3 regions of the Pontibaca methylaminivorans genome follow, and region 3 is predicted to be linked to each of the others. Evidence: riboswitches for the same ligand, from Rfam matches in the RefSeq annotation. Region 3 holds a riboswitch; each other region holds the start of a gene.
The links. Region 3 has a riboswitch for cobalamin ahead of B0B01_RS01635 (TonB-dependent receptor). Riboswitches for the same ligand answer to the same signal wherever they lie in the genome.
Positions count from the first base shown of each region.

Region 1 (3,271 bases), 1.7 Mb from region 3:
CACGCTCGGGGTGATCCGTGCCGTCACGGATGCCGTGAAAGCGCGCGGCGGCTGACGCTCAGCCCAGCGCCTCGATGATCGCGTCGAGCCCGTCGGTCAGCGCCGCCGGGCCGGGCTGGAGGATCAGCGAGGAGCTGATCTCGTGGATGCGGCCATTGCGAACCGCCGGGATCGTGTCCCAGCCCGGGCGCGCCGCCATCCGCTCCGGGCGCAGCTTCTTGCCGCACCAGGAGCCTAGAATGACATCGGGGCGCGCCGCCGCCACCTGTTCGGGCGTCACCACGCGCTCCATGGCCTTGCCCCTGGTCACAAGATCCGGGAACGCCTCGCGCCCGCCCGCGATGCCGATCAGTTCCGACACCCAGCGCACGGCCGTTATCATGGGGTCGTCCCATTCCTCGAAATAGACCAGCGGCCTTGCCCGCCCCTCGGCCCGGGCGGCGACCTCGGCAAGGCGCGCCTCGTATCCGCGCGCAAGGTCGTCGGCCCGCCCGGGACAACCGACCAGCGCGCCGACATGGCGGATCATGGCAAGAATGCCGCGCAGATCCTGCTGGTTGAAGGCCATGACCGCCACGCCCTCGCGCAGAAGCGCGGCGGTGATGTCGGCCTGAATATCGCAGAAGCTCAGCACGAGATCAGGTTCAAGCGCGGTGATCGCCGAAATATCCGCCGAGGAAAATCCCGAGACCCGGGGCTTTTCGCGCCGCACCCGCGCGGGGCGGGTGGCAAAGCCTGTGACGCCAATGATACGCGCCTCTTCGCCCAGCAGGTAAAGCACCTCGACCGTTTCCGCCGTCAGGCAGACGATCCGTTCGGGGGGGAAAACACGCATGTCAGATCCTCGCCGTTTCGCAGGGTTCGGCCCGGGCAGGGCAAGCCATGCGGACCGGCGCCCGCAGCATCATCCGCGGCGGGGCCATCAGCCGGGACAGCGGGCCCCGCGCGTCGCGGTCCTCGAAGAATGCGGTGGAAAAGGCGCAGAGCGCCGCGGCATCCTCGCCCTTTTCGACGCCGCAGAACAGCTCCACCCGGTGCGCGTTCAGCACGAACAGGGCCTCGCCCCCGGCCGCACAACCGTCAAGCATGGCCCGCCCGGTCATCTCGAAGCCGGGCCGCAGCGAACAGGCGAGCCGCGCGGCCTGCACGAGCCGTTCGGCAAAGGCCCGCGCCACGGGGCATTCGCGCCCGCTTCGCAGACAGGTGGTGATCTGGAACTGGTGGTCCGGAAATGAAATGCTCATCGCGCCCTCCGCGCAGAAGAGGGCGGCGCATGGTCTGCATGGTCTCGAGTGGCTCCGTCATCACGGCAAACGCTCCTCGGGGCACCCCGCCCGTCTCATGGTTTCAACGATGATGGCAGGTCTCCTGACTCGCGGGTCGCTGCGCCCTTCCCTGCCTTCCCGGAGCCATCAAGGCCCCAGTGGCACAAGGAGGATGGGCGCTCGCCGCTTACAGTTGCGGGGGCAGTCGCGGCCTTGGAGATTCCTCCGCACCGCGTTCCCTTTTCATCCCGCAGGCCGCCTTTGCCGCCCCCGGGAAACCATCAGCGCGACTGTCGCGAAGCACCGGGCCCAAGTCAAGCGCCGAACGCGCGATCCGTCACGATGCCGCAGACCGCGGGAGCACCCAGTGCGGACGGATGAAATGGCAGGTATAGCCGTTCGGGAACCGTTCGAGATAATCCTGATGCTCGGGCTCGGCCTCCCAGAAATCGCCGAGCGGGGCGAGTTCGGTCACAACCAGCCCCGGCCAGAGCCCGGAAGCATCCACGTCGCGGATGGTCTCGCGCGCGGTTTGTTCCTGCCGTTCATCCGCGAAAAGGATCGCCGAACGATAGCTCGGGCCGAGGTCGTTGCCCTGCCGGTCGGGGGTGGTCGGGTCGTGGATCTGGAAGAAGAAGCCAAGGATGTCGCGATAACCCGTCACATCGGGGTCGAAGATCACCTCGAGCGCTTCGGCATGATTGCCGTGATCGCGATAAGTCGCGTTCGGCACGTCGCCGCCGCTGTAGCCGACCCGGGTCGCGATCACGCCGGGACGGCGGCGGAACAGATCCTGCATGCCCCAGAAACAGCCCCCGGCAAGGACGGCGCGTTCAGTCCTGCTCATGCCCGCCCCCGATCCGGCCGAGCCAGGCGCCGTAACCTTCGGCCTCCATGTCGTCGCGGTGGATGAAACGCAGCGCCGCCGAATTGATGCAATAGCGCAGGCCCCCGCGATCCACCGGGCCATCGGGGAACACATGGCCCAGATGGCTGTCGCCATGGGCGCTGCGGACCTCGGTGCGCAACATGCCAAGGCTGTGGTCGCCGTGTTCGGTCACATGGGCGGATTCAATCGGGCGGGTAAAGCTCGGCCAGCCGCAGCCGGCGTCGAACTTGTCGCCGCTCGCGAACAGCGGCTCGCCCGAGACGATATCGACATAAATGCCCGGTTCGCGGTTGTGCAGCAGCTTTCCGCTGCCCGGCCGCTCGGTGCCGCTTTCCTGCGTGACGTGATATTCCTCGGGCGAAAGCGCCGCGATGGCCTCTGCCGATTTTTCATAGCGCATGGCGCCGGCTCCCCTCCTGCTGCGGTCTGCGTCATATCTGTGTGCCATCGTCGCCGGATTCAACGGGGCATGTCCGCGATCACGCTCCCGTTCCATTGCGCCGCGCCGCGCTTCGCCCTATCAGGAGGCATCCCCGACAAAGGCCCTGCACCGTTGAAGACAATCGACCAGATCGCTGCCCTTGCCCCTCTCATGACCGAGTGGCGCCGTGATTTCCACCGCCACCCGGAGCTTGCCTTTGAAGAGACCCGCACCGCCGGCCTAGTGGCGCAGCGGCTGCGGGACTTCGGGCTCGCGCCGGTCGAGGGGATCGGCAGGACCGGGGTCGTGGCCATCGTCGAGGGAGGCGCGCCCGGCCCGTCGATCGCCCTGCGCGCCGACATGGATGCCCTGCCGATGCAGGACGAAAGCGGCCGGGAGTGGCGCTCGTCCCGGGATGGTGTCGCCCATGCCTGCGGTCATGACGGCCACACCGCCGCGCTGCTCGGGGTTGCGCGCCATCTGGCCGAAAACCCGCCCGCGCGGGGCCGCGTCGTGCTGATCTTTCAGCCGGCCGAGGAAAACGGGCTGGGCGCAAGGGCGATGATCCGGGACGGGCTGATCGACCGCTTCCCCTTTGACGAGGTATACGGGTTTCACAACATGCCGCTTCTGGCACCGGGACAGGCCGCGGTGCGCAGCGGCGCGACCCTGAACGGCTATATCGTGTGGGAGGCC
Region 1 is NZ_FTPS01000001.1:2,032,381-2,035,651, reverse strand. Features, by position in the region: gene B0B01_RS09975 (alpha/beta fold hydrolase) at 1-55, shown strand, start outside; gene B0B01_RS09970 (cobalamin-binding protein) at 59-835, opposite strand; gene B0B01_RS09965 (hypothetical protein) at 837-1,244, opposite strand; cobalamin riboswitch at 1,342-1,563, opposite strand; gene msrA (peptide-methionine (S)-S-oxide reductase MsrA) at 1,603-2,112, opposite strand; gene msrB (peptide-methionine (R)-S-oxide reductase MsrB) at 2,099-2,554, opposite strand; gene B0B01_RS09950 (amidohydrolase) at 2,708-3,271, shown strand, end outside.
Region 1: another riboswitch for cobalamin. It lies ahead of B0B01_RS09965 (hypothetical protein); the one in region 3 lies ahead of B0B01_RS01635 (TonB-dependent receptor).

Region 2 (3,271 bases), 1.5 Mb from region 3:
AAGTCACGGTCGACCTTGCATTTTCCGGGGTGAATCCCTCGGACGTGAAGGCGCGCGCGGGGGCCCGTGCGGGGGCCGCGGAAATGCCCTTTCCGCTGATCGTTCCGCACAGCGACGGTGCGGGGGTGATCTCGGCCATCGGTGAGGGGGTCGCGGGTGAGCGGCTCGGCCAGCGGGTCTGGATCTGGAACGGCCAGTGGCGGCGCGCGCTCGGCACGGCAGCGGCGCAGATTACCCTGCCCGCCGCGCAGGCGGTGCCCCTGCCCGACAACTTGCCGCTTGAAACCGGGGCGGTGCTCGGCATTCCGGGGCTGACGGCCGCCCACGCGGTGTTCGGGGGCGGCGATGTTTCGGGCAGGACGGTGCTGGTCCAGGGCGGTGCGGGCACGGTCGGCCACCTTGCGATGCAGCTTGCCCGCCGGGGCGGGGCACGCACCATCGCCACCGCGCGGGGCCGCGGGCTCGACCAGGTCCGCGGCGCCGGGGCAGATGCCGCGCTCGATTTCGAATCCCCCGATCTGGCGCAGGAGATCCTTGCCGCGAACGGGGGCCACCCCGTTGATCGCATCATCGAGGTCGAATTCGGCCGCAACATCGCGACCGATACGGAGGTGATCGCGGAAAACGGCACGATCTGCGCCTATGGTTCGGCGCTCGCCCCGGAACCGGGGCTGCCCTTCTATCCGCTGCTGTTCAAGGCGGTCACGGTCGAGTTGATGCTGGTCTATCTGCTTCCCGACGCGGCCCGCGCGGCCGCGATCCGGCGTCTGCACGATGCGCTCCGGCATGGAGCGCTCGACTGTCCGGTGGCGGCGGTATTCGACCTTGCCGACGGGGCGCGGGCCCATGACGCGGTGGCCGCCGGCGCGCGCGAGGGTGCGATCCTGCTACGCACCGCCTGACCGGGCGCGCTCAGGCCATGCCAAGCGCTTCCTTGTACATTTCAAGGATCGCCTCTTCCTCGGCGATGTCGTCCTTGTCGCGCTTGCGCAGGGCGATGATCTTGCGCAGCACCTTGGTGTCATAGCCGCGCCCCTTGGCCTCGGCCATGACCTCTTTCTGCTGGTCGGCGATATCCTTTTTCTCGGCTTCGAGCGACTCGATCCGCTCGACGAACTGGCGCAGTTCCTCGGCGGTGACGCTGTAACTCGTGTCGGTGTTGATATCGCTCACTTGCCTGTCTCCCGTATCGGTCTCGTTCCGGCCCTGTTGTCCTGCCGCGACCGGCCGGCAGGGCGTCACCGGGCCATTACCGCCCGCCCCCGCGCTCTGCAAGCGATCATGCCTCTTGATCCGCGCGGGGCTTGCGCCTATGCCGAAGCTGCTCTGGTGCGGCGGGAAACCCGCCGTCAATAGGGAATGTGGTGCGGCGGGAAACCGCCAATTCCACGACTGCCCCCGCAACTGTAGGCGGCGAGCGGAAACAGAATGACACCACTGGCCCGGACCGGGCTGGGAAGGACTGTTTGCCGCAACGACCCGCAAGTCAGGAGACCTGCCAGAGCGATCACCTTCATGTGGCGCGAGGGGCGTCGCATGGGCGGCGCCGGTTCCGCGATGGTGATGCGCACCGTCCTGGAAGGCCCGGCGTGGCTCTCCCAGACATGACCACCGACAAGGCCGGGAGGGCCTGACATGAAACGACTTCTCGCAACCGCATCCGCGCTCGTGCTGGGCACAGGAGCGGCCACGGCGCAGCAATATCTGGAACTGGGCACGATCGTGGTATCGGCCAACCAGACAGAGACCGAAGCGGACCGTGTGGGCGCAACCGTCGATGTGCTGGATGAATACGATCTGGGCAGAAGCACAGGCCCCGAACTGGTCGATACGCTGACGCGGCTTCCCGGCATCACAGCCAGCGCGAATGGCGGCGTCGGCACGGCCACGACACTCAGAATCCGGGGGCTCGGTAGCGGCTATGTCAGCACCCGCATCAACGGCATCGACGTGACCGATCCGACCGAGATCAAACAATCCTACAACTGGGGCGGACTGACCGCCGCGGGGCTGAGCCGCGTCGAGGTTCTGAAAGGATCGCAATCCGCGCTTTATGGATCATCGGCCATCGCGGGCGTGGTGAACATATTTACATGGCGACCGACAAGCGAGGGCATCAGCTACCGCTTTTCGGGGGAGGCGGGCAGCTACGGCACCGCAAGCGTTTCCGGCAGCGTCGGGTATCTTTCGGATCGTGCGGAACTTGCCCTGACCATGACGCGCCTGCATACGGACGGATTCTCGGCTGCCGACGAAAACGACGGCAATACCGAGCGCGACGGATTCGACGGAAAGACCATCTATTTCTCGGGAAGCTATGCCTTGACCGATCAGGTCCGGGTCGGCTTCGACATGATATATGAAGAGCACGAAGCCGATATAGATGGCTATTCGATGTTTCCGCCCTATGGCTTGATAGATACGCCGGACAAGAATTTCACCGACAGAAAGGGTGGACGGATATTTGCGACTTTCGACGGCGATAACGTATCGCATGAACTCGAAGCGTCGTATTTCAAGACAACACGCTATGATCCGAACGGTTACACCCAGCGGTTTGAGGGTATGCGGAAAGGTGCGCGCTATACGGGCACGGTCCGCCCGTCCTTCGGCACGCTCGTTTTCGGCGCCGAGTACGCCGAGGAAAAGGCGCGGCTGGACAGCGACAAATCGCGCAGCGATACGGCCTCGGTCTTTGGCGAGGCGCAATTCGGCCTGTCGGACAACCTTGACCTGACCACTTCCCTGCGTGTTGACCGCCATTCCGAATTTGGCACCGAACCAACCGGGCGGATCGCGCTTGCGTGGCGGCCTGATCAGGCATGGACCATCAGGTCCGCGATTGCCACGGGCTTTCGCGCGCCATCGCTCTATGAGCTTTTTGACCCGACCTATGGCAATGATACTCTGAAACCCGAGAAAAGCCGCAGTTTCGAACTCGGCGCCGAGCGCGAGTTTTCCAATGGCGGTTTGATTGCGGCAACGCTGTTCTACACCAGGATCAACGATCTCATCGACTGGGACAGCGGACGTTACATACAGGTGCCCGGAACCACCACGACGCGCGGGATCGAGTTTTCCAGCGAATTTCCGCTCGGGGAGCGCGTGACCTTTCTCGGCAACTACACCTATACCCGCGCCAGGACCGCGGCGGGCGACCAGTTGAGCCGCGTCCCCGAACATGACCTGCTGCTCGGGCTGCGTGCCAGCCTGACCAACCGGCTCGACGGACAGGTCTTTGTCAACCATGTCGCCGACCGCGTGGATACCG
Region 2 is NZ_FTPS01000001.1:1,770,592-1,773,862, reverse strand. Features, by position in the region: gene B0B01_RS08660 (NADPH:quinone reductase) at 1-902, shown strand, start outside; gene B0B01_RS08655 (DUF2312 domain-containing protein) at 913-1,173, opposite strand; cobalamin riboswitch at 1,311-1,517, shown strand; gene B0B01_RS08650 (TonB-dependent receptor plug domain-containing protein) at 1,636-3,271, shown strand, end outside.
Region 2: another riboswitch for cobalamin. It lies ahead of B0B01_RS08650 (TonB-dependent receptor plug domain-containing protein); the one in region 3 lies ahead of B0B01_RS01635 (TonB-dependent receptor).

Region 3 (3,271 bases):
GGGCGCCATTGCAGCCCGGCATTCACCACCGTGTAGGAGGGGCGCCGGCTGGTGTTCGCATCACTGGTGAATGCCTCGGAGACGTAATGCGCGCCCGCGCGGGCGGTCCAGTTCGCGGCGAAATCCCAGGAGCCCCAGATATTGGCGACCCGGTGCGGCACATTCGCCGCGCGGTTGCCGGAATAATCGCCGCCCGGCTGCACGTAATCGTCAAAGCGGGAGGAAACGAACGCCGCATTCGCATTGACGCGGAAGGTTGGCGACACCTCAAGGCCGATGGCGGCCTCGATCCCTTTCGCGCTTTGCCTGCCGATCTGGTGGGTCACGTCCGGGTCATCGGGGTCGCGCGCCAGAAGGTCGGTCTTGACGATGCGATAGGCCGCAAGCGTCGCATCGCCGCGCCCCTCGAGAAAGCCGAATTTCACCCCGATTTCCTGCTGGCGCGCCCGGGTCAGTTTCAGGTCGGCCTGAGACTCGGATAATGAAAGAGCGCTGCCGATCGGCTCAGTTGCTCGGGAATACTGCGCATAAACAGCCACATCCGGCACCGGGTTCCAGACCGCGCCGATGCGCCAGCTGGTTGAGCTGAATTTTTTTGTATAGGCGGGCTCGCGCGATTTAATGTCCACGTTATCATAACGCAGACCGCCGACCAGCGCCCATTGGTCATTGAACTTTATCCGATCATCCATGAACAATGAGTATTGATTCATCTTTGAATCATTGATGATATTCATCGTATAGGGGCCGAATACCCCAGGGCGCGGATTGAGAAAATCAACTGTGGTCTCATCTGTGGCAGGAGTGTGCCTCAATCTCACATATTTCATCCGATTGACGTCAAAGCCAAACGTCGCAGTATTCTCAATATTTCCGAATGTGCTCTCGATAGTTATGTCGGTGCGATTTCCTGTCTCTTCCACATCGTGAGCCAGAGCGAGCCGGGGCTGGCGTGTAACCACTCCGGTGCCGGGGCCATAAGTGTAGCTCTCCACGTTGCGCCAGTCGCGGTTGCTGGTCAGGTGATAGGTGCTGCTGGTCAGCGTCACGCTGTCGTTGGGCGTCCATTCCGCCTTGAGCTGCGTGAACCTGTCCTTGTAGCGCACGAGGCTGTCCTCGACGTTGTAGTTGCGATAGCGCACGCGCCGGTCCACCTGACCATCCACCAGCGGCGTGCCGAAATAGCGGCTCGGGCGGTTGTCGCCGAAATCATGCGAAAGCGTCAGCGCAAGGGTCTCGGTCGCCTGCCAGCGCAGCGCCGCCGAAAGCGAACGCGACGACATGTTGTCCCGATCCATCCAGCCGTCGGAGCCGGTGATATTGGCATCGAAACTGTAGGCCAGCCGGTCGCCCAGCGGCCCGGCGCTGCCATAGGCCAGCCCGCGCTGGCCATGGGTGCCGATGGTGGCCCGCAACTCGTCGCGCCGCCCCTCGGTCAGCGGCTTTTTCGGGATCACGTTGATCGCGCCGCCGACACCCCCTTCGCCGTAAAGCACACCGGCCGGGCCGTTCAGCACCTCGATGCGGTCCACGCTCCAGGTGTCGAAGGGGAAGGTGATCGTGCCCGAGGCCGGGTAAAGCCGCGTGCCGTCATACAGCCGCGTGACCGACCCGTGTCCGTTGAATCCGCGCATGCTGACCGAGGTGCCGCCGTTGCCCGGCGAGCCGCCAAAGCTCACGCCGATCCCGGTGTTCACGATCGCCCGCGTCACATCGCGCTCGCCCCGGCTGCGGATCGCACCCCCGTCGATCACCTGCACGCTGGCCGGCGTCTCGAAGGAGCTGAGGCCAAGCCGGCTGCCGGCGGTGGAACCTTGATGCAGGTCGAGATCCGCCGCCCCCTGCCCCTCGATGGTGATGGTATCGAGCAGCAGCGTCTCGCCGTTGTCCTCGCTGCTGCGGGTGGCGTCCTGCGCAGAAAGCGGCGCGGCCGTGCCGGCCAGAAGCGCGGCGACGACAAGAGCCCGCCGGCGCCTTGGCCGGGCAGGAAGGCGCGGAATTGACGGCACGAGGCCGGACACGCCCGAAAGGGCGGTTGACTGAGATATGAGTTCGGGCACGGATTTCGGCTCCAGCGATCATTTCACCGTCACCGCAAACGCTGCATCCTGTTGCCCGGACTGTCCCTGCGGGCGGATGCGAATTTCACCAGGACACCCCGCCCGATGTGTTCACGCGTGACAACGGCTGACGGCAGGTCTCCTGGCTCGCGAAGCACCGCCCCCTGTCGCCTTCCCGGGGATCGCTCCCAGTGGCATGTGACAGAAGGCTCTCCGCCTACAGTTGCGGGGGCAGCTGCAGCATGAGGCCATCCGGCCCGCACTGCATTCCCTTTTCATTCCGAAATCGGAAAACCGTCGGGACAATCCTTAAGGCGCCCGATGCGGTGCGTCAACGCCCCTGAAGCACGGCCCTGAAACACCGCCCGGTTTCACCCCCGGACATCGGGCCACCGCCGGTTCCACGGCCCGCCGCCCGGTCGCGGGGCGTGGTCCGCGCTCGCGCTTGACAAGCGGGGCGGAAACGGGCTTGGCTCTGCGCATCGCTGGTTCCTGCAGTTTTGCAGGCGAAGAGGGAATGCGACGCCCCGGGCCACCCGGGACAAAACGCAGCCGCCCCCGCGACCGTGACCGGAGAGGATGCCCACTGCCACTGACATCGCGTCGGGAAGGCCGGGCAGCCGCCAGGGGTATCGCCCCTGACATCCGCAAGCCGGGAGACCTGCCAGCACCGGCCCCGCCGTTTCCGGGGCCGTTTCGGAATCATGCGGCCGGGGCATGCCGCAGACCGGACGTGCGGGCGCATGTGCCCCGCACCCCCGTCTGTTCCTCCGGTTGCGAAACTCTGGTCGGAGGGGCCGATGTGTGACGCGATCGAAATCGAACTGGTGGTCTGTACCACCTGCCGCATGTCCGCGGACGGAACCGGGGCGCAACAGCCCCTGCGCGACGGCGCGCGGCTGTCCGCGGCGCTGTCCGCCCGCGGCATTCCCCATGTCAGGCAGGAATGCCTGTCTGCCTGCCGGCGCGGCTGCGTCGTCGTGCTGCGGGGCCCCGGGCGCTGGACCTACCTGCAGGGCGAACTCGATCCCGACCGCGACCTTGACGCGCTCGAGACCATGACCGCCGCCTATCGCGCCGCGCCCGAAGGTTTCCTGCCCTGGCGCGAGCGCCCCGAAAGCCTGCGCCGCAACATCATCGCCCGCATACCGCCAATGGAGCCCGTGAAATGAGCCTTGAGAAAACCCCCGTCACCATCGTTACCGGCTTTC
Region 3 is NZ_FTPS01000001.1:313,692-316,962, forward strand. Features, by position in the region: gene B0B01_RS01635 (TonB-dependent receptor) at 1-2,060, opposite strand, end outside; cobalamin riboswitch at 2,176-2,374, opposite strand; cobalamin riboswitch at 2,530-2,743, shown strand; gene B0B01_RS01640 (DUF1636 domain-containing protein) at 2,861-3,232, shown strand; gene cobW (cobalamin biosynthesis protein CobW) at 3,229-3,271, shown strand, end outside.